DNA from 3 places in the Microbispora sp. NPDC046973 genome. Region 1 is predicted to be linked to each of the others. Evidence: riboswitches for the same ligand, from Rfam matches in the RefSeq annotation. Region 1 holds a riboswitch; each other region holds the start of a gene.
The links. A riboswitch is a leader RNA that binds a small molecule or an ion and turns the genes downstream of it on or off. The one in region 1 is predicted to bind cyclic di-AMP.
Positions count from the first base shown of each region.

Region 2: it holds a riboswitch for cyclic di-AMP, as region 1 does, so the genes downstream of both, ABZ860_RS29025 (NlpC/P60 family protein) here and ABZ860_RS05950 (C40 family peptidase) in region 1, are expected to answer to the same signal.
Region 3: it holds a riboswitch for cyclic di-AMP, as region 1 does, so the genes downstream of both, ABZ860_RS23265 (GH25 family lysozyme) here and ABZ860_RS05950 (C40 family peptidase) in region 1, are expected to answer to the same signal.

Region 1 covers NZ_JBEYWQ010000002.1:408,034-415,428, forward strand. Annotated here, with positions in the region: gene ABZ860_RS05940 (glycosyltransferase family 4 protein) at 1-285, opposite strand, end outside; gene ABZ860_RS05945 (hypothetical protein) at 385-1,299, opposite strand; gene ABZ860_RS05950 (C40 family peptidase) at 1,425-1,994, opposite strand; cyclic di-AMP (ydaO/yuaA leader) riboswitch at 2,069-2,223, opposite strand; gene ABZ860_RS05955 (NlpC/P60 family protein) at 2,539-3,501, opposite strand; gene ABZ860_RS05960 (NYN domain-containing protein) at 3,637-4,953, opposite strand; gene ABZ860_RS05965 (GNAT family protein) at 5,279-5,860, shown strand; gene ABZ860_RS05970 (DEDD exonuclease domain-containing protein) at 5,921-7,395, shown strand, end outside.
Region 2 covers NZ_JBEYWQ010000018.1:159,051-166,445, reverse strand. Annotated here, with positions in the region: partial or broken gene ABZ860_RS29035 (hypothetical protein) at 1-468, opposite strand, end outside; gene ABZ860_RS29030 (amino-acid N-acetyltransferase) at 616-1,167, opposite strand; cyclic di-AMP (ydaO/yuaA leader) riboswitch at 1,559-1,712, shown strand; gene ABZ860_RS29025 (NlpC/P60 family protein) at 1,778-2,821, shown strand; gene ABZ860_RS29020 (LuxR C-terminal-related transcriptional regulator) at 2,880-3,128, opposite strand; gene ABZ860_RS29015 (helix-turn-helix domain-containing protein) at 3,202-3,612, opposite strand; gene ABZ860_RS29010 (NADP-dependent oxidoreductase) at 3,711-4,634, shown strand; gene lysS (lysine--tRNA ligase) at 4,762-6,447, opposite strand; gene ABZ860_RS29000 (type III pantothenate kinase) at 6,507-7,289, opposite strand; gene ABZ860_RS28995 (L-aspartate oxidase) at 7,297-7,395, opposite strand, start outside.
Region 3 covers NZ_JBEYWQ010000012.1:239,602-246,996, forward strand. Annotated here, with positions in the region: gene dmpG (4-hydroxy-2-oxovalerate aldolase) at 1-175, shown strand, start outside; gene ABZ860_RS23250 (acyl-CoA dehydrogenase family protein) at 184-1,368, shown strand; gene ABZ860_RS23255 (oxygenase MpaB family protein) at 1,402-2,880, opposite strand; gene uppS (polyprenyl diphosphate synthase) at 2,877-3,602, opposite strand; cyclic di-AMP (ydaO/yuaA leader) riboswitch at 3,954-4,098, shown strand; gene ABZ860_RS23265 (GH25 family lysozyme) at 4,111-4,833, shown strand; gene secD (protein translocase subunit SecD) at 4,894-7,140, opposite strand; gene ABZ860_RS23275 (hypothetical protein) at 7,174-7,395, opposite strand, start outside.

The sequences.
Region 1 (7,395 bases):
GAGCAGCCCCAGCGGCGCCGCCGCCCCGAAGACGACGGTGGCGCCGTCCTCGACCAGCGCCGCCGCCCTCCTCGCCACCGAGCGCGTCGGCAGCATCAGCGAGGAGGGATGCCGGACCACCTCGTACGGCTGGCGGGCGTCGAACTCCTCGCACCCCTTCCAGCGCGGGGCGTACACGATCACGGAGCCGGGCGGCCTGCGCGCGGCGAGGCCGTGCACGAACGCCTGGATCCCGCCCGGTCTGGGCGGGAAGTCGTTCGTGACGATCAGCGTCCGCTTCGTCATCCTCACCCCCGCTGCCGGCGTGGCCGCGCGGTCCGCCCGCGCCGCCCGAGAACGCATTGTCGCAGCCGCGGTCGCACCGTCGCCCCTGGGAGATCAGGATCAGGACCGGGCGAGCCGCTCGCGCGCGTACGAGCGCCATCCGCGGGTCAGGCCGTCCGCGGTCAGCCCGAGCACCTCCCGCAGGGCGGCGCCGATCTCCTCGCGCAGCGCCGCGCGGTAGAGGGCGACCAGCCTCCGCTCGCCGAACCGGGCGGCGATGTAGCGGCAGGCGAGCCACGCCTCCTCGTACGCCTGGGCGGGCCTGGCGACGAAGTCGGCGGGCCCCGGCAGGCCGTCCAGCGCGGCCCTCCCGGCCGCCACGTCAGCGGCCAGCTCGGCGGCGACCGTGCGGACCGGCAGTCCGCTGTCCAGGTAGCCCACGTAGTCGGCGAAGCCCTCCATGAGCCACATCGGCACCGCGCGGGGACCGGTGGTCGCGACGTGCGTCAGCTCATGGGTCACGACGACCAGTCGGCCGGTCGCCGACAGGCGGGCGAACGCGGCCGGCTGCACGATCACGCGGCCGCCGGTGGCGACGGCCGCCAGGCCGTCCACCTTCGCCGGCGCGGCCAGCACGGCGGCCTGCTCCTCGGTGCGCGGCACGAGGACCACCGCGCCACTGTGCCCGCCCCAGACCCTCGTCACCGTACGGCCCCCGCGATCGGCCAGCGCGGCGATGCCGGCGACCAGCGGCCGAGGCGACCCGACGACGACGGCACGCGCGCCGCGGGCGACGGAGGCGCCGGTCCACATGCCCGGATGCTCCCGCACGGCGGCGCGGGCATCCAGCCGCAGGGCAAGCAGCGGGTCGGGCGGAGCCGCGGCGGCGGGCCCGGTCAGCAGCACGGCCAGCGCGACGGCCGCGGCCGCGATCCTGCGGGGACGGCCCCCGCGGGGCCGATCGTCGGGCTGGCGCCGATGGGCCTCGGCGCGCACGCTCGGCACGCCCCCGGGCACGCCGCTCGTGACAGTCACGCCGAGCATGCTAGGTCCTGTCCGGCACTCCCCGACCAGCACATGCCATGGCCCCGCCCACCTCGGCGAGGTGGACGGGGCCGTGAGGAGGGCGCCGGTCGAGGGGGCTTGGTGACCGGTGCCCGTCAGACGCCGGGGCGGACGGCACCCACGAAGGTGCTCCTCCGGTAGGCGTCCAGCTTGTCGATCCTGACCCGCGTGCCGGTGTGCGGAGCGTGGATCATCTTGCCGTGCCCGACGTACATGCCGACGTGGCCGCCGCCGCTGGTGAAGATCAGGTCACCGGGCTTGAAGTCGCCCCAGGACACCTTCTTCCTGACCGCGCTGCGGATGGACCACGTCGTGCGCGGCAGCCGTACGCCCGCCTTGCGCCAGGCGTACTGGACCAGGCCCGAGCAGTCGAACGCGCCCGGTCCGGTGGCTCCGTAGCGGTAGGGATCGCCGATCTGCTTCTCGGCCGCCTTCACCGCGCGCTGGGCCTTCACCCGCTGGAGCGAGGCCCTGCTGATCTTCCGCTTGGCGGCGTGCTTCTTGGTCTGCTTCTTCGCGGCGGCCGTGCGGGCGGCGGTCTTCGCGCTCGTCGCAGTGCCCGTCTTCGTGGCCGTCTTCGTCGCTGTGGCCGTCTTGACGACCGTGACCGTCACCGTGTCGGCCGCCGCCGGTTGTGCTCCGGCGACCCCTACGGATGCCGTCAAAGCGGCACCACCAAGGGCAATTCGGGCAATACGGGACAGACTAGCGGGGGTGGTAGACAGGATCTCTCCTCGGGTCTTCCGCTCACGCCTACCGGGTTAGCTGACGGGTTCGGGCGGGGAAGTCGCCCTACGGCGCGCGATGCGCCGATTCACCCCGGACCTTCGCGTGAAGGTCGATGGTTCCCCGGCTCCGTGCCTCCTGACTGCACGGACTCGGCAGGCCACCGGCGCCTGGGGATCCCGCGAAGGGGAGGGTGATGGAGGACGCCGATGACGGTGGATGACTGCGCGCCCCGGCCGGCCGGACCGGGTGCGCCGCGGCGAGGCGTGCTCGCCGCGGCCCAGAAGCTACCGAGGACTCGCCGTGTTCGGCAAAGCCCTCCCGCCGGATAAAGATCGGATAACGAAGGCGGAGAAGAAGAAACCGCAGCTTACCCGTACCACGATCGGCTAAGTGTGACTCTGCTCACAATCTGGGCAACAACGGCTAAATGCGGTCACAAAAGTCACAGCTGGCGCAGGGATCACAGAGACCGCCGGACACTCAGGGGCGCACAGCTCCGATCGCGTGATACTCGGCGAGTGTGACAATCTTCACAACATCGCCGGTCTGCGGCGCGTGGACGACCTTGCCGTCGCCGGCGTAGATGCCGACGTGACCGTAACCGGCGTGCCAGAGAAGGTCGCCCGGCTGGAGCTCGTCCAGCGAGACCCTGCGGCTCGCACCCCAGGCCCACTGCTCGTAGCTGGTCCGGGGCAGCGTCACGCCCGCCGCCGCCCATGCGGCCTGCACGAGCCCCGAGCAGTCCCAGGAGTCCGGCCCGGTGCCCCCGTAGCGGTAGGGCTTGCCGACCTGCTTGTAGGCGAACTGGAGGGCCGACAGCGCGTTGCCGGACGCCGGACCGGTGTAGACGACGCCGGCGCTGTTGGGGTTGCCGGGGTTGTACGTCCCGAGCGAGCGCAGCAGCTTCATCTGCTCCCGGACGAGCTTGTCGACCTTCTCCTTCTCGTCGGCGAGCTCGCCCCTGACGTCGGTGGCCTCCCTGTAGACCGCCTTGCTCTGGTCGCGGCGGTCCTTGAGGTCCTTGATGGCGCCCTCGTACTCCCTGAGCCGCCCGGCCCGCTCGGCCGACATGTGGTTGAGCGTGGCGAGGCCGCTGAGCATGGCGTCGGGATCGGAGCTGTAGAAGACGCCTCCCCACGACCCCATCTCGCCGACCTGGTAGCTGCTGACGGCCATCGAGACCAGCCCGGAGCGCAGCGCCTCGACCCGGACGTTCTGCTTCTTGTAGTCGTCGTTGATCGCGAGGTACTTCTGCCTCGCCTTCTTCCACTTCTCGTTGGCCGCGTTGTAGCGGTCCACGAGCTTGTCGGCCTGCTCGTTGAGCTTGCTCAGCTTCGCCTTGGCCTGCGCGACAGTGGGCTTCGGATCCGCCTGCGCGCCCGTCACCGGCGTCAGCAGGACCACGGCGACCAGACCGGCGGCCGCCGGCACACGCCCTCGCACTGAGGCCCCCTTTAGATCAACGAAACCTGCGGCGCGACTCTATCTAGGCGATCTTGAAGCTTCAACCTATTCGCAGGTATTCGCGGCAGTCATCACTCACTGTGACGACCCGGAGCCGGAGCGCGGATGCGGCGTTCAGCCGCGGCCGAGACGGCGCAGCAGCAGGAGCGAGGGCACCGGCCGGGCGCCCATGCGGCGCACCGACTCGGCCACCTCCCGGTCGGAGGAGACCACCGCGACGGCCCGCCCGGACGGCTCCGCCCGCACCAGCGTGCGGATGAGGTCGTCGGCGATCTCCCCGGGCGCACTGAACCTCACCCGCACCCCGCGCGGCGCGGACACCTGGACGGGCCCGTTCAGTTCGGCGCCGTCGAACACGCACGTCACCTCCGCCCGCGTCTGCACGGCGAGCCCGCCGAGCCCGGTCAGCAGCCGGGCCCGCTGGTCGGCGAGGGTCAGCGACGGGTAGCCGGTCTTGGTCACGTTGTAGCCGTCGACGATCAGATGCAGATGAGGGATGGCCAGAAGCTGGTCGAGGAGCTGGGGGTCGTCGTTGGCCAGCGCCCGCGCGGGCACGGCCGTCATGCCCGGCTCGCCCGGCAGCACCGCGTCCACGTAGTCGGCCGGCCTGCTGATCGTCGTGGGCAGGCCGAGCTCCTTGCGCAGCCCGGCGGCGGCGTCCTGGAGCGCGTCCAGCAGCACCCGCACCCGGGCGTCCTCGATGCTGCGGCCCTCGCGGGCGGCCCTGCGGCTGGCCTCCAGCTGGCGCTCGGCGTCCTCCAGGCGCTCCCTGAGCCTGCGCAGCTCGGTCTCGGCCGCGCCGTTGGCGCTCGCGACCCTGGCCCGCGCCTCGGCCGTCTCGGCCTCCAGCTCGGCCGCCCTGGCCTCGGCGGTCCTGACCCGCTCGCGGGCGTCGTGCAGCTTGCGCCGCAGGTCGGAGTTCTCCGCGCGGGCCGCCTTCAGCTGCTCGCGCACCCGGTCGATCTCCTCCTTGGCGGAGGCACGCTGCGCCGCGAGCTGCTCGCGCAGCCGCGTCTCCGCCTGCTCCCGCTGGGTGCCCGCGGCGGCGGCCTGCTCCAGGTCGGTTCGCGCCTGCTCGACCAGGTCCGGCCAGCCGGGCGGGCGGGTCAGGTACGCCGCCGCCGCGACCAGCACCGGCTCGGCCGCGGGGGGCACCGTGCCCTCGGCCAGGCTCGCCACCAGCTCGGGCCAGGCGGTCTCCACCGTCTCGGCCACCCGCTCGCGGAACTCCTTGTCGTTCTCCAGCTGGGCCGCGATCGGCGCGCTGCCCAGGCGGGCGCGCTTGCGCGGGTCGAACTTGGCGATGTTGCGCAACGGCGGCGGCACGGCCGCGGCGGGCATCGAGCCCAGCACCTGCGCGGCGACCTCCACCACGTGTAAACGGACCTGCTCGGGCAACGGACGAGACAGGCCTTCTCCGGCTGAACTCATCTCGTCGCTCCTCGGTCGTGTCCTACAGATCTTCTGCCCACTGCGGTCGCCCCGGCGGCGCCTCGCGGTGCTGTCGCCCCCGAGTGCGAGAACGTCCCCGATGCCCGCCGTCCGCGAGGCCCGAGCCTCGCGGCGCGCCCACCGGGCCGCCCTCACACGGCAAGATCTGCGAGACACTCCCTTGTTCTTGTCCTCTTTCAAGGGTACGGCCGTCGCACCGTGTCCATGTCGCGTCCATGATCTGTCACCGTGCCCCGCGCCGGCGGGGCCGGGCAAGACCCAATCCGTTGGCGGGCGCCCGGCCCCCGTCCGTACGCTCGGCGGCGTGTTCACCCCTCCGTACCCGATCACGACCCCCCGGCTGGTCCTGCGCCCCTTCACCGAGGCCGACCTCGACGACCTGTACGCCTTCCACTCCCTGCCGGAGGTCACCAGATACCTCTACTGGGACGCCCGTACGCGGGAGGAGACGAAGGCCGCGCTCGACCGGAAGATCGCCTGCGCGTCGCTCGGGGAGGACGGCGACCTGCTCAGCGTGGCCGTCGCGACGGCCGGCGGAGGGCCCGTGATCGGGGACCTCACGCTGTTCCTGCGCAGCCGCGAGCACCGCCAGGGCGAGATCGGCTTCGTCTTCAACCCGGCCTACCACGGCCGCGGCCTGGCCACCGAGGCGGCCCGCGAGATCCTGCGCATCGGGTTCGAGGGGCTCGGGCTGCACCGGATCCACGGCAACTGCGACGCCCGCAACGCCTCCTCCGCCCGCCTGATGGAGCGGCTCGGCATGCGCCTGGAGGCCCGCCTGGTGGAGAACGAGTTCTTCGCCGGCGCGTGGAGCGACGAGCTGGTCTACGCGATGCTGGCCCGCGAGTGGCGCGCCGGAGCGGCCTCCGCCCCGTCGCTCGCCTGACCGTCCCTTTGCCTCCGCCTGGGGCGGGGGCGGCAATTGTCGGTCGGGACTTCTATGGTCATGGGCGTGGATGCGGTACAGGGCACGCTGGACGAGCTCGGCACTCCCCTGCGGGAGGTGACGTTCGTCGTCTTCGACCTGGAGACCACCGGCGGATCGGCCGCGGAGCACGCCATCACGGAGATCGGCGCCGTGAAGGTGCGCGGCGGCGAGGTGATCGGCGAGTTCGCCACCCTGGTCGACCCCGGCGGCCCGATCCCGCCGTTCATCTCCGTGCTGACCGGCATCACCGACGCGATGGTCGTGGCCGCGCCGAAGTTCTCCGAGGTGCTGCCGAGCTTCCTGGAGTTCATCGCCGGGGCGGCGCTGGTGGCGCACAACGCGCCGTTCGACATGTCGTTCCTCAAGGCGGCGTGCCAGGTCAACGGATACCCGCCCCCGGCCAACCCGGTGGTGGACACGGCCGACCTCGCGCGCCGCGTGCTGACCCGCGACGAGACCCCCAACTGCAAGCTGGCCACCCTCGCGCGGGTCTTCCGCAGCTCGACCGAGCCCTGCCACCGGGCGCTGGCCGACGCGAAGGCCACGGTCGACGTGCTGCACGGCCTCATCGCGCGGGTCGGGTCGCTCGGCGTGCACACGCTGGAGGACCTGCGCGGCTTCGTGCGCGCCCCCACCCCGGAGCAGCAGCGCAAACGCCACCTCGCCGACGGGGTGCCCGGCGCGCCCGGCGTCTACATCTTCGAGGACGCCAAGGGCGAGGCGCTCTACATCGGGAAGAGCTCCAACCTGCGCAACCGGGTGCGCAGCTACTTCACCGCGAGCGAGACCCGCTCCCGCATCCGCGAGATGGTCGGCATCGCCGAGCGGGTCAGGACGATCGTCTGCGCCACGGCGCTGGAGGCGGAGATCCGCGAACTGCGGATGATCGGGGCGACCAAGCCGCGCTACAACAGACGGTCCCGCTTCCCCGAGCGGGCGGTCTGGCTCAAGCTGACCGACGAGCCGTTCCCCCGGCTCAGCGTCGTGCGCGAGGTGAAGGACGACGGCGCGACCTACCTCGGCCCGTTCGGCAGCAGCCGCACCGCCGACGACGCGCGGACCGCGATGCACGAGGCGCTGCCGCTGCGCCAGTGCACCGAACGGCTGTCGGCCCGCGTGCGGCGCCCCGCCTGCGCGCTCGCCGAGATCGGCCGCTGCGGCGCGCCCTGCGAGGGCCGCGAGAGCGAGGAGGGCTACGCCCGCCACGTCCACCGCGCCCGGCGCGCGATGGAGCTCGACGGGGAGGCCGTCTTCTCGGCCATGGAGGCGCGCATGCGGCGCCTGTCGGCCGAGCAGCGATACGAGGAGGCGGCCGTCGACCGGGACCGGCTCGCCGCCTACGTCAGGACCGCCGCGCGCATGCAGCGCCTGCGCTCGCTGACCGGCATCCCGCAGATGGTCGCCGCCAGCCCCGCCTTCGACGGCGGCTGGGACATCCACGTCATCCGGCACGGCAGGCTCGCCGCGGCCGGCGTGATGCCGAGGGGCGCCCA
Region 2 (7,395 bases), on a different contig from region 1:
CTGCTGGCCCTGCTGGGCACCGTAGCCCTGCTGGCCGTACTGCTGCTGGCCCTGCTGAGTGCCGTAGCCCTGCTGCGGGGCGGCCTCCTGGCCGTAGCCCTGCTGCTGGCCGTAGCCCTGCTGCGGGCCGGTCTGGCCGTAGCCCTGCTGCCCGTAGCCCTGCTGGCCGTACTGCTGCTGACCGTAGCCCTGCTGCGGGCCGGTCTGGCCGTAGCCGCCCTGGGACGGCTGACCGTACTGCTGCTGGCCCTGCTGGGCGCCGTAGCCCTGCTGCTGACCGTAGCCGCCCTGGGCGGGGTCGTAGGCGGGCGGCTGCTGCGGACCCGTGTGCTGCCCGCGGTAGCTGACGACCGTGACGTCGGGGTCGTAGTCCTGGGATTGTCTGTCCGTGCCATACCCGGGGTTCGATGACGGCGGTGGCGTTCCGTCCGACTCGTCCTGGGGGTACGGCGGCTGTCCGGTGCTCACCGTGTCACCTCGTTTCGAAGACGCATGCGCCGCACGTCTGTAGCACACGCTGATATTGCCAAAAGTAGCGACAGGTGTATCAACAGTCACCTTTGCAGCAGTCGACAACCAACGTCAAGATCAGTGATCAATGCCCGGCAAAGGCGCTCAACGACGGTCGAGGTGCAGCAACATGCGGGTGTTCCCCAGCGTGTTCGGCTTGACGTGCTCCAGGTCGAGAAACTCGGCGACACCCTCGTCGTACGACGCGAGCAGTTCCTCGTACACCTCATGGGAGACGGGAGTGCCCTGGATCGGCCTGAAACCATGCCTGGCGAAGAACTCCACCGCGAACGTGAGGCAGAAGACCCTCCGCACCCCGAGGTCCCTGGCGGTCTCGATGAGCGCGCCGACGATCCGATGGCCGATGCCTCCGCCGCGTGCCGCGGGATCCACGGCGACGGTCCTGATCTCGGCCAGGTCCTCCCACAGCACGTGCAGCGCGCCGCAGCCGACGACCTGCCCGTCCGCCTCGGCCACCCAGAACTCCTGGACGTCCTCGTACAGCGTGACCGTGCTCTTCTTGAGCAGGCGGGGACCGACGCCCGAATACGCGTCGACGAGGCGCCGGATCGCCCGGACGTCCGGCGTCCTGGCCCGGCGCACCGTCACGGCCGTGGCACCCGGCTCGCTGGATGTCTGCGCGGCGACCTGCTCCATGACCGGTCAGCCTAGCCGCAGCGCGGCCGATCCCACTCGGTCGGCACGGAGCCTCCCCACGGATAACGGTCATTCCCAAACGCCACACCCGACATGAGTCCTGACTATGCGTAGCCGTAAGGATACGGACGGATGCGCGGCGACACCCAAAGGGGGCTGTCCAGGTTCGTCCCACTTTTTTCACCAGCCCGAGCAGCACATCGAAACCCTCAGATCGCTCTAAACGCAGGTGAAGGCGGATAAATCACCACCGAGCTCGTGACCCGACCGTGATCGTTTGGTTGTCAAACGTAGACGGGTTTCGGAGTTCTGGTTGAGCAAGAACTCGCCGTGCACTATCGTCCAGCGACGATGCCGGTCATCGTGAGCGCTCACGGCGACCGGGCGCCGAATCTTCGAAGCACCGAGTGCGAAGGGGAGCCGGGGACCCAACTGCAGGATCAGGATCGGTTCGGTCTCGGATCTACAAGGGGTGAATCCGCCAAGGTAGGGCTACTCCGGCCCGAACCCGTCAGCTAACCCGGTAGGCGCTCAGAAGTGCCCCGCTGTACGGCCCGTCTCGACGACGGACGCGCCGCGGGGCACACGTGGGAGAGGAGCTCGGTTGCGCATGCGTGGAGGACGGCCGGCGGGCAGGCACGCCCGCGGCCGACGGTCCGGAGCCGGCACGGCCGGTCCGGGTGCCATCCGCCGCTTCGCGTTCGTCGGCGTCGCGATCACCGCGATCACGTTCGGCGCCCCGGTGGTCCGCGCCACCGCCGACCCCAAGCCGAGCCTCAAGGAGCTCACAGCTCAGGTCGAGGGCCTCTACACCGAGATCGAGACGCTCACCGAGCAGTACAACGGCGAGCGGGTGCGCCTGAAGGCGGCCGAGCGGTCCGCCGATCTCGCCAAGAAGAACCTCGCCAAGAGCGAGGCGGAGCTCGAGGTCCGCCGGCAGAAGGCGAGCGCCCTCGCGCAGCACTCCTACATGACCAACGGGCTCGGCAACGCGCTCGTGCTCATCGACAGCGACGCCGACCCCCGGCGATACCTGGACCAGGCCTCCACGACGTACGCGCTGGAGTTGCAGCAGAGCCAGGAGGTCGCCGAGGTCACCAAGGCCATGGACGCCGCCGCACGGGCCAGGGAGAGCGCCTCCGCCCGGCAGACCGAGGTCAAGAAGCTCCTCAGCGGCCTCGACTCGCGGCGCGACAAGATCACCAAGCTGATCAAGAAGACCGAGAGCAGCCTCTACCGGCAGGTCTCCCAGACAATCGGCAGCGAGACGCGCTCGAGGACGTCGTTCCCCATCATCGGCGACGGCAAGGCCGCCCAGGCGGCGCGCTGGGCCCTCAGGCAGCAGCTCAAGCCGTACGTGTGGGGCGCCGAGGGGCCGGGCTCCTTCGACTGCTCGGGCCTGGTCATGGCGGCCTACCAGTCCGTGGGCATCAGCCTGCCCCACTACACGGGCGACCAGTGGACGGCCGGCACGCACATCCCCCGTGACCAGCTCCGCCCCGGCGACCTGGTGTTCTTCTACTCCGACCTGCACCACGTGGGCATCTACATCGGCAACGGCTACATGATCCACGCGCCGCGCACGGGAGACGTCGTCCACATCGCGAGGATCGCCGGACGGCCGTTCGCGGGAGCGGTGCGCGTCGCCGACTGAGCCCTCCCTCGCCGGAGCCGGCTGGGCCCTTCCTCGCCGGAGGGCGTCGCGTTCGCGGTCAGATGAGGCGGCGGCGTGCCGCCCAGGCGACGGCCTCGATCGCGGTCGCCACGCCGATGCGGTCGCAGATGCACCGCAGCCGGCGCCGCACGGTGCGCCCGCTGACGTCGAGACTGCGGCCCACCCGGTCGGCGGTCACGCCCTTGGCCAGCTCCGCGAGGAGAAGCAGATCCTCTTCGGTGAGACCGGCACGGTCAAGGTCCGAGGCGAGATTGTCACCTCGGTAGACGACCTCGGGAACACCCATCGTCCGCCCTTCCCCACGACGATGCTTCGTCGGCCCACCCTTCAGGGAAGGTAAACGCCTCCGCTGAAGGTCGTCAAGGTTCCGAGTCGGAGCGCCGGTCGTACGCCTCCCTGGCCGCCTCGACATCCTCCATGTGGATCTCGGCCCAGTGCTTGATCGCTTCGAGCAGCGACATGAGGTCCTCGCCCAGGGGCGTGAGCCGGTAATCGACCCGGACCGGCACCGAGGGAGTGACCGTGCGGGAGACCAGGCCGTCGCGCTCCATCGTCCGCAGCGTCTGCGTGAGCATCTTCCGGCTGACGCCGGCGATCGTCCGCGCGAGCTCGCTGTAGCGGAGCGGGCCGTGCGCGAGCGCGGTGAGCGCCAGGCTCACCCACTTGTCGCCGAGGGTGTCGAGCAGCTGCCGGGACGGGCAGGTCGCGACGTACGCGTTGTAGCGCCGGCGCTCCTCCTCGCGCCGTTCGGCCGCCGTCTGAGTCACCATCGTCTTCCCTTCTCCTCCCTTACGCACTTCCAGGTGCCTTCTTACCGAAAGAAAGCAGCTCTCCATACGCTCCCTTCCACAGCGATGAGGAGGGACCCATGAGAGCAGTGGTGGCACGGGACGGAGCCATACAGGTCGTCGATGTGGCGGAGCCGGAGCCGGGGCCGGGGCAGGTGCGGATCAGGGTCGAGGCGGCGGCGGTGAACCCCGTCGACCTGCTCACGGCCGCGGGTGCCCTCGCCGACAGCATGCTCATGCCGCGCCTGGAGACCTACGCACTCGGCTGGGACGTGGCGGGCGTGGTCGACCGGGCCGGCCCGGGAGTGACGGGCGTACGCCCGGGGGAGCGGGTCATCGGGCTGTCGGACCGGCTGACGGATCCGCTGAAGGCCCAGGCGGACCTGGTGGTGCTCGACGAGACGGCGGTCGCGCCCGCGCCGGCCGGGGTGGCCGCGCCCGAGGCGTCGACGCTGCCGCTGAACGCGCTCACCGCCGTCCAGGCGCTCGATCTCGCCGGGCTCGCCGAGGGTGAGACCCTGCTCGTCACGGGAGCGGCAGGCGGCCTCGGCGGCTATCTGGTGGAACTGGCCGTGGCGCGGGGGCTCAGGGTCGCGGCGGTCGCCGCGCCCGGCGACGAGCCGCTGGTGCGGGGCTTCGGCGCGGAGTGGTTCGTGCCGAGGGGCGCCGGCCTGGCCGCGGCCGTCAGAGCCGCCGTTCCCGGCGGCGTGCACGGCCTGGTGGACGCGGCGGTCGTCGGCCTGCCCGCGCTGGACGCCGTGCGCAACGGGGGCGCGTTCGTCGCCGTCGGCGCCGGGCTGGCCCCCGTCCCGCTGCGCGGCATCCGGGTCTCGACGGTGTTCGTCCGCGCCGACACGGCACAACTGCGGGACGTCGCGAAGCTGGCCGAGGCGGGACGGCTGAGCATGCGGGTCGCGGGCACCTACCCACTGGAGCGGGCGGCCGAGGCGCACGAACGCCTGCGGAAGGGCGGCCTGCGCGGCCGGCTGGTCCTGCTGCCCTGAACTTTCTGCCCTGAATTCTCTGCGCTGAGTTTCCTGCCCTGGTGTGCGCTGACATACCCGGGACAGAACGGGCGCGGGCCGGACGGCCATGCCGTCCGGCCCGCTCTCAGGAGATCGGATGCCGGGGTCAGGCGCGGCCGAGCAGCTCGCGCACCCGGTCGCGGCCCACGGCCAGCAGCAGCGTGGGCAGCCGCGGGCCGGTGTCGCGGCCGACGAGCAGCCGGTAGAGCAGGGCGAAGAAGGCGCGCTGGGCGGCCTTCAACTCGGGCGTGGCCGCCTTGGCGTCCATGTCGAGCCCGGCCTGCACCTTCGGCACGCCGTACACGAGCGTGGTCAGCCCGTCGAGCGACCAGTGCTCGTCGAGGCCCTCCACCAGCAGGCGAAGCGACTCGCGGTCCTGCTCGCCGAGCGTGTCGAGCAGCTCCTTGTCGGGCGTCTCGCGCACCTGCGTGCGCTCCTCCGCGGGCACGTACGTGTTCACCCAGTGCTGGGCGCGGTCGAGCCGCGGCCGCAGCTCGTCCAGCCCGGAGATCTCCGGGTCGAACGCGCGCAGGATGCGCAGCGTCTGCTCCTCGTGCCCGGTGGCGATGTCCACGACCGAGGCCAGGGTCCGGTAGGGCAGCCGCCGCGGCGTCTCCGGCAGGGCCCGGGAGGCCGTGCTCGACGCGCGGCGGTAGGCCGCCTGGTCGGCCGGCAGCGCCGTGCCGTCCTGCACCTTCCTGGTGAGCGTGTCCCACTCGTCGTACATGCGCTGGATCTCCTGGTCGAAGGAGACCTTGAACGACTGGTTGGGACGGCGGCGGGCGTACAGCCAGCGCAGCAGCGCGGGCTCCATGATCGACAGAGCGTCGGCCGGGGTCGGCACGCCGCCCTTGGAGCTGCTCATCTTGGCCATGCCGCTGATGCCGACGAAGGCGTACATCGGTCCGATCGGCTGCGGGGCGTCGAACACCTCGCGGACGATCTGACCGCCGACGACGAACGACGAGCCCGGCGAGCTGTGGTCAACGCCCGAGGGCTCGAATACCACGCCCTCGAAGGCCCAGCGCATCGGCCAGTCGACCTTCCACACCAGCTTGCCGCGGGTGTGCTCGGACAGCAGGACGGTCTCGCTGTGACCGCACACGCAGGTGTACGACATCGCGGTGGTCTCGTCGTCGTAGGACGTGACCGTGGTCAGGTCACGGTCGCAGACCGAGCAGTAGGGCTTGTAGGGGTAGTAGCCCCCGGCGCCGGAGCCGTCGTCCTCGCTCGCGGCCCCCGAACCCTCCAGGGCGGCGGCCTCGTCGGCGTCCGTGACCTCCTTGGCCTTGGCCTTCTTGGTGCGGTACTGGTCGAGGATCGCGTCGATCCGCCGCCGCTCGCGCATGGCGAGCAGCACCTGCTCCCGGTATGCCCCGGAGGTGTACATCTGCGTCTGGCTGATGCCGTGGAACTCCACGCCGAGCTCGTCGAGCGCGGCGATCATCGGCGCCTTGAAGTGCTCGGCCCAGTTCGGGTACTCGCTGCCGGGCGGGGCCGGGACGGTGGTCAGCGGCTTGCCGATGTGCTCGTTCCACGCGGGGTCGATGCCCACGGGAACCTTGCGGAAGCGGTCGAAGTCGTCCCACGAGATGATGTGCACGCACTCGTAGCCGCGCCGCCTGATCTCGTCGGCCACCAGGTGCGGGGTCATCACCTCGCGCAGGTTGCCCAGGTGGATCGGGCCGGACGGGCTGAGGCCGGACGCGCAGACGACGGGTTTGCCCGGTGCGCGCCGTTCAGCCTCGGCGATGACCTCATCGGCGAAACGCGCCACCCAGTCGGCGTCCATCACGTCAGTCCTCTCTGAACGGGATCCTGCCTTCTATGGTCCCGTACGCGAGGGAGTCGTCAGGACGCGTTACGGGCGTAGACCAGCCGCAGGCCGATCAGCGTGAGCCAGGGCTCGTGCACGTCGATCGTACGGGCCTCGCCGATGACGAGCGGGGCTCCGGTGCCCGTGGCGACCACGGTGACGTCGTCGGGGTCGGAGGCCAGCTCGGCCGTCATGCGGTCCACGATGCCGTCGACCAGGCCCGCGAAGCCGTAGATGATGCCCGACTGGAGCGCCTCCACGGTGTTCTTGGCGATCACCGAGCGGGGCCGGACCAGCTCGACCTTGTGGAGCTGGGCCCCGGCCGTGGCCAGCGCGTCCACCGAGATCTCCAGGCCGGGCGCGGTCACCGCGCCGACGTACTCGCCCCTGGCCGAGACGGCGTCGAACGAGGTGGCCGTGCCGAAGTCCACGATCACGCACGGCCCGCCGTACAGGGTGGTGGCGGCGAGCGCGTTCACGATGCGGTCGCTGCCGACCTCCTTGGGGTTGTCCATCCGGACCGGGACGCCGGTGCGGACGCCGGGCTCGACGACCACCGCCGTGACGTCGCCGTAGTAGCGCCGGGACATCTCCCGCATCTCGTTGAGCACCGACGGGACCGTGGAGCAGATCGCGATGCCGCTGATGTCGGCGTCCTTGAGCAGCGGCGACTGCCCGAGCAGACCCTGGAGCACCACCGCGATCTCGTCCGCCGTACGGCGGGGGTCCGTGGCGATCCGCCAGTGCTCGATCACCTCTTCACCCTCGAACAGGCCCAGCACCGTGTGGGTGTTGCTGACGTCGATGGTGAGCAGCATTCCCCGATTATGCCTCACGAAGATCCAGGCCCAGATCGAGTGCCGGGGCCGAGTGGGTGAGCGCGCCGACGGCCAGGTAGTCGACCCCGGTCTCGGCGACCGCGCG
Region 3 (7,395 bases), on a different contig from region 1:
GACGATGGGCTACGCCGGCGTCTACTCCAGCTTCCTCAAGCACGCCGACCGTCAGGCGAGGAAGTACGGCGTGTCCGGCGCCGAGATCCTCATCGAGGCCGGGCGCCGCAAGCTCGTCGGGGGGCAGGAAGACCAGCTCATCGAAATCGCAGTCGCCCTCGCGGCGAAGAAGTGAGATCAGCCATGGCCAATGCGGTACTCGAAGCGATCATCCAGCGGGCCGACGAGATCAGCGCGCTCGGCCCTTCCAACGAGGCGCTGTGCCGGCTGGACGACCAGGCGGCCAAGGTGCTGCGGGAGGCGGGCGTCATCCGGATGCTCCAGCCGAAGACCCACGGCGGCTTCGAGTTCCACCCGCGCGACTTCGCCGAGACGATCATGAAGATCGCCGGCCTGGACGGATCGACCGGCTGGGTGGCGGGGGTCGTGGGCATCCACCCGTGGGAGATGGCGTTCGCCGACCCGCGGGTGCAGCAGGAGGTCTGGGGCGAGAACCAGGACACCTGGATCGCCTCGCCGTACGCGCCGATGGGCATCGCCCGGCCGGTCGACGGCGGCTACGTCTTCAACGGCCGCTGGCAGTTCTCCTCGGGCACCGACCACTGCGAGTGGATCTTCCTCGGCGGCCTGCTCGGCGACGCCGAGGGCGCGATGGCCCAGCCGCCGGCTTCGCTGCACCTCATCCTGCCCCGGTCCGACTACGAGATCGTCGAGGACTCCTGGAACGTCGTCGGCCTGCGCGGCACCGGCAGCAAGGACATCATCGTCACCGACGCGTTCGTCCCCGGCTATCGGGTCATCCCGTTCAACAAGGTCGTGGACGGCAGCCAGGCGAAGGAAGCGGGACTGACCAACCCGACCTACCACCTGCCGTTCTCCGCGGCGTTCCCGCTCGGCATCACCGCCTCGGTCATCGGCATGGCCGAGGGCGCCCTGGCCCACCACCTGGCGTACCAGAAGGGCCGCGTGCAGATCACCGGCACCAGGATCAAGGACGACCCCTACGTCCTGTACGCGATCAGCGAGGCGGCCGCCGACATCGCGGCGGCGCGGGCGGCCCTGCTCGACAACGCCTCACGCATGTACGACATCGTTGCCTCCGGCCGTGAGGTGACCTTCGACGAGCGCGCCGTCGGCCGCCGCACCCAGGTCCAGGCGGCCTGGCGCGCGGTGCGCGCGATGGACGAGATCGTGGCGCGGTCGGGCGGCAACGCCATGCGGGTGGACAACCCGATCCAGCGCTTCTGGCGGGACGCCCACGTCGGCCTGGCCCACGCGATCCACGTGCCGGGGGCGGTGTTCCACGTCTCCGCGCTGACCCAGCTCGGCATCGAGCCGCCGCACGGGCCGATGCGCTCGATGATCTGACGTCGGTCGCGCTTCGCGCCGGAGGCGATGCCGTCACGCCTGGGCGAACAACTGGTCGTAGGCGCCGGAGTGCCGGCGGCCCGCCATGAAGCTCAGGAACCGGCGGACGAACTCGCCCCGGGTCAGCCGCTCGCCTGCGTCGCCGCCGCCCGGGTCGTGGTCGAACGCCGTGCGGAAGAGGGCCCGGTATTCCCGCGCGTCGATGACCTGGTCGTCGTCGGTGTCGGTGACGTCGAACAGGACCTCGGCGATCCTGATGAGGGCGGGCCCGGCCATGGCGGCGGCGGCCGCGGCGTACTCGTGGCCGGTGATGCGTCCGTCGCCGTCGGTGTCCAGCTCCTTCTGCAGCTCGCGCCACCACTCGGCGAAGGCGGCGAACAGCCGGTCCTCGTCCTGGGTGTCCACGTCGAGACGGGAGGCGATCTCCCGGGCCATCGCGGCGAGGTCGGGCCAGTCGAGGTGGCCGTCGCCGGTCTGGTCCAGGACCTCGGAGAAGAACCGCGAGGCGGAGCGCACCGTCGAGTCGGCCGTCGTCGCCGTCGCCGTATCCGCATCGGGCGTGAGGAGGCGCAGGAGCGCCCCGGCTTTCGCGACACCACGGCGCAGCCCCGTCAGCGCGGTCAGCCCGTGCAGCCCTGCCGGCGAGTCGCCGTTTCGCTGCTGCGGCGTGTACGCCGGGTCGAGCATGGTCATGACCGTGTCGAGCCGTGTCCACGCCTCCGGCAGCAGACGCGTCGCGAGGCTGGTGGACAGGTAGGCGGCGTGCATCAGCGTGCGCGTGCCCGGCAACTCGGCGAGCCCCAGGCGAGCGCGGAGCGACTCGGGCAGCGACGCCACGACGATCGCGCTGGCGGCGGGACCGGCGAGCGCCCTGCCCGCCGCCCACACGGCCGGCCGGTCGCGGAGCAGCGGGGGAGCGGGCACCTGCGCGAACAGGCGGTCGAGGATGACGTGGACCGCCTCGGTGTTCTCCAGCCGCTCCTCTGCCGACGCGTAGTAGCGCCAGAACTCCCGCAGCGTGGGCGGAAGCTTGCCCCCGTAGGGGTCCATCAGGGCGAGGAACGCCTGGAACTCGGCGTAGAGCCGGTCCAGGGCGGGGCCGTCGAGGGACTCGCCGCTCAGCCGGCACATCGTGACCGCGGACTCGAACAGCGTCGCCACCACCCAGGCGCGCGCCTCGGAGTCCGCGGCGTTGAACGGGCGGCCCTCGGCGTCGGTGCCCGTGATCCGCGCGTGCAGGCGGTTGAGCCGGTCCGCCTCCCGCTGCCGCACCCGAGGGTCGGGGTCGACCATCCGCTGTGCGCTGAGCACGGTGTTGCGCAGCCGCCTCCACGGGTGCGCGACGAAGGTCGAGTTGGTGATCAGCGCGGCGCCGATCTGCGGGTGCGCGGCCTCCAGGACGATCGCCCGGGTCGCCACCAGTCCCCAGCGCGTCTGCCGGGTCAACCGGTGGAGCATCGATCCCGGGCCGAGCGGATCGGCGTCGGGTCCCGCGGCTGCGGCGTCGCTCATTGACATCCCTTTCCTGTCGGGGCCGGTGCCTGTACGGCGCCGAACCGGCGGTCGCGCCGCCGGTAGATCTCCAGGCATTCCCAGAAGTGCCCGGCCCGGAAGTCCGGCCACAGCACCTGGGGAAAGACCCATTCGGCGTAGGCCACCTGCCAGAGCATGAAGTTGGAGATGCGCTGCTCTCCGGAGGTGCGGATGACCAGGTCCACCTCCGGCATGTCGGGGTGGGGCAGACGGCGGGCGAAACTCTCCTCGGTGACCTGCTCGGGCGGCACCCCGTCGCGGATCAGCGACCGGGCGGCCTCGACGATGTCGCGGCGGCCGCCGTGATCGAACGCCACCGTCAACGTCATCCGCCGGTTGTCGCGGGTCAGCGCCATCAGGTCGGCGATGTCCCTGGCCAGCGCGGGCGGGATCCGCGGGTCGGCGACCCCGAGGAACCGGCAGCGGATTCCGCGTGTGTGCAGTGACAGTGCGTGCTTGCGGATCGCGCGCCGCACCAGTCGCAGCAGGAGGTCGACCTCGGCGGCCGGGCGCCGCCAGTTCTCGGTGGAGAAGGCGTACAGACTCAGCCACTCGACGCCCGCCGCATGGGCCGCCTCGATGACATCGATCACGGCGGCCTCGGCCGCCCGATGCCCCTCGGTGCGGGGCAGTGACCGCTGTGCGGCCCACCGGCCGTTCCCGTCCATGACGCACGCCACGTGACGGGGGATGCCTCTCACTCCGCCGTGAGGGCTGTCGGGCAGGCGGCGAGGACGCGGCGGAAGACTCCCATTCACACCCTTTCCGAGACCGTCGCGGGGTCTTAGGACCCCCTCGGCGACGACCCTGTCACAACACGTGTCCGAATGGATACTTACCGTTAGTAGCCACGGCCCTTACTTCGCGTGGAGAGGATCACGGGACTCGGCCCATGGCGGGGCGATCGGGGGTGGTAGCAGCCCAGGTAAAGACGTGTTTTGTACCGTTTACACCATTCTGGTGGTGTGTGTACCTTTAGGGGACACGGCATGGGTACCGGCCGACTTCCGCCGTCATATCCCTTGCCGTGTCGTTGCCCGGACCGCGCGGTGATCGCGCGGCCGCCGAATCCGCGTCACGTGGAGCCGGGGACCCACTCTCTCGGGGTGAATCGGCGCGCAGACCCCCAGATGCGCCCGTAGGGCACTTCCTGCCCGAACCCGTCAGCTAACCCGGTAGGCGGCATGGAAGCAAGGAGTCAACCCCGACATGTCCACCCATCGGCTCTCCCTCGGCAGCCTGCCCTCCCGCCGGCGTCTGCGTTCCACCCTCGTGGCGGCGACCCTCGCGGTCTCGGCCGCCACCGCCACCGTCACGGCGGCCGTCGCCCTGCCCGCTCCCGCCTACGCGAACCCGCACACGTACGGCCAGGACGTCTCCGGCTACGAGGCCGACCACGACTGGATGAACAGCCGCGCGCAGTTCGGCTTCATCAAGGCCACCGAGGGCACCTCCTGGGTCGACTCGTCCTTCCCCCGGCACTGGCAGGAGCTGGCCAAGAAGGGCATCGTCCGCGGCGTCTACCACTTCGCCCATCCCTCCAACGACCCCATCGCCGAGGCCGACCACTTCCTCAAGGTGGTGAACTCGCAGCCGAGCAAGCCGGGCGACATCCTGGTCCTCGACCTGGAGGCCACCGACGGCCAGTCCGTCGAGCACGTCAACACGTGGGCCAAGACCTGGCTGGAGTACGTGACGGCCAAGACCGGCACCAGGCCGATGTTCTACAGCGGCTGGAACTTCGCGGACAAGTACGGCCGCGGCCTCGGCCAGTACCCCCTCTGGGTGGCCCACTACAGCAAGGCCCCGGGCGACATCACGCCGCCCGCCGACTGGAAGTCCTGGGCGATCCACCAGTACACCGACTCGCCCATCGACCAGAACGTCTCCGCGCTGACGCCCGCCCAGTTGCGCGCGCTCGGACGGCCGTAGCGGCACGGCCCCGGGGCGGGGACGTCCCCGCCCCGGGGCCATGCCGGCGGATCGGGTCGGTCAGACCACCGCGCCGGAGCCGTCGCGCCGCGCGGGCCTGGCACGCGGGGCGGCGGGAGCCGGTGGCGGCTGGGTGTTGCGCCTCTCCAGCGCGATCGCCGCCGGCCCGGCCACGAACGACGACGACAGCGTCCCCACGACGATGCCGATCAGCAGGGCGACGGCGAAGTCGCGCAGCGAGTCGCCGCCGAACACCGCCAGCGCCGCCAGGATGAACAGCGCACCGAGCCCGGTGTTGACCGTGCGCGGCACGGTCTGCAGGATCGCGGTGTTCACCACCCGGCCGAACGGCTCCCCGCGCCGCACCGGCCACAGCTCGCGCACCCGGTCGAAGAGCACGACCTTGTCGTTGACCGAATAGCCGATGATCGTGAGCATCGCGGCCAGGAACACCCCGTCGATCGGCTTGCCCATCCAGGCGAACGCTCCGACGACGACGGCCGCGTCCACGAACAGCGCCGCCACGGCCGCCGCGCCGAACGTCCACCGGAACCGGAACGCCAGGTAGGCGAGCTGCGCCGCGAGCGCGACGGCGAGCGCGATGAGCGCGTTGCGGCGCAGCTCCTCGCCGAGGCTCGGCCCGATGAGCTCGTCGCGCTGCTTGGCGACCTCGCCCACGCGCCGGTCGAGCGCCTCCTCCATGCGCACCACGTCGTCGGCGCTGATCTGCCCGGTACGCACCGAGATCGCGTCGTCCGATCGCTGCACGACGGCCGAGGGGAACCCGGCGTCCGCCACCGCCTGCCTCGCCGTGGCGACATCGACGGGTCTGCTCGTGCCGAACTCGACGATCCGGCCGCCGGTGAACTCGACCCCGTAGTTCAGCCCACGGGTGACCAGTCCGGCTCCCGCCAGCACGAGCAGCCCGGCCGCGACGGCGAGCCACAGCCGCCTGCCGCGCATCAGGTCGGGGTCGCGCCGGGTCAGCCAGGTCCTGACCCGGCCGATCGAGCCGATGCCGGACGCCCGGGGGCCGAGCCTGCCGATCAGGGCGGCGGTGAGCACCCGAGTGATCAGCATCGCCGAGACCATCGAGGCGAGCACGCCGATGGCCAGCGTCACCCCGAAGCCCTTCACCGGTCCGGAGGCGAGCCAGAACAGCAGCCCCGCGGCGAGCAGGGTGGTGATGTTGGAGTCGGCGATCGCGCTCCAGGCGTTCTTGAAGCCCCGGTCGAGGGCCGCCTTGAGGCCCCGGCGGGGCGCCTCGCCGTACTCCTCCCTGGCCCGCTCGAAGACCAGCACGTTGGCGTCCACCGCCATGCCGATCGCCAGGACGAACCCGGCCAGGCCGGGCAGCGTGAGCGTGGCTCCCATGGCCACGAGCCCGGCGTACGAGATCAGGCCGTAGCAGGCGAGCGCGACCGCGGCCAGCACGCCCACCAGCCTGTAGACGACGCCGATGAACACCGCGGTCAAGATCACGCCGACGACGCCGGCCTTGGCGCTCGCCGCGATGGCGTCGGCGCCGAGGGTCGGGCCGACCGTACGCTGCTCGACCAGGTCCAGCGGCACCGGAAGCGAGCCGCCCTTGATCAGCACCGCGAGGTTCTGCGCCTCCTGGGCGGTGAACGACCCGGTGATCTGCGTGGTGCCGCCGGGGATCCCCGCCTCGCAGGCGATCGACTCGTCCACCTGCGGCGAGGAGATGATCTCGTTGTCGAGGACGATGGCGACGCGGCGCTTGTGGTCGCCGACCGGGGCGCAGGCCGCCGTCCCGGTCAGCTCCCGCCAGGGTCCGGGCTCCTTGAAGTCGATCGTGACGAACCAGCCGGGCCCCATCTGGGGGTCGGTGCGCGCGGCGGCGTCGGTGACGCCGGCCCCGCTGAGCGCGACCGGCCCGAGCTTCAGCTTCTGGCCGCTCTCGTCGGCGATCGCGTCCTTGTCGCCGGCCTCCGCGGGACCGAGCACCGGATGGAAGTTGAGCTGGGCGGTCTTGCCGATGACCGCGGCGGCCTCGCGCGGGTCGAGCACGCCGGGCAGCTCGACGATGATCCGCTTCTCGCCGGAGCGGACCAGGGTGGGATCGACGACTCCGAGGGCGTCCGCCCTGCGCCGGAGCACGTCGAGGGCACGGTCGGTGGCGTCGGCGTCCGCCTCGACCGTGGGAGAGTCCTTCGTCTCGAAGACGAGCTGGGTGCCGCCGCGCAGGTCGAGGCCGAGGCGCGGGGCCATGGTGAGGGCGAGCAGAAGTGAGGTCGCGATGACGGCGAGCGCCGCCACCGCGCGCCACAGGGGCGCACGGGACATGAAGCCTCCACAGGCGTACGAGTGGGAAAGGTCTCAGTACGCCGTGGAGGGAGGAGCGCGGGCCGTGGCGGCCCGGCGCGGGCACTGGGCGGGCAGGCCGTCGTGGTGCGGCCCGGCCCGGGTGACCCGGGTGCCGCCGGGCGGCGCCGCCGGGTTGGGCAGCACGACCGGCCCGCCGGACACGCCGGGGCCGCCCGCGCCCGCCTGGACCCGGGGCGGGTCGCCCTGGGCCGGCCGCGTCGCGTGCGCCGGAGG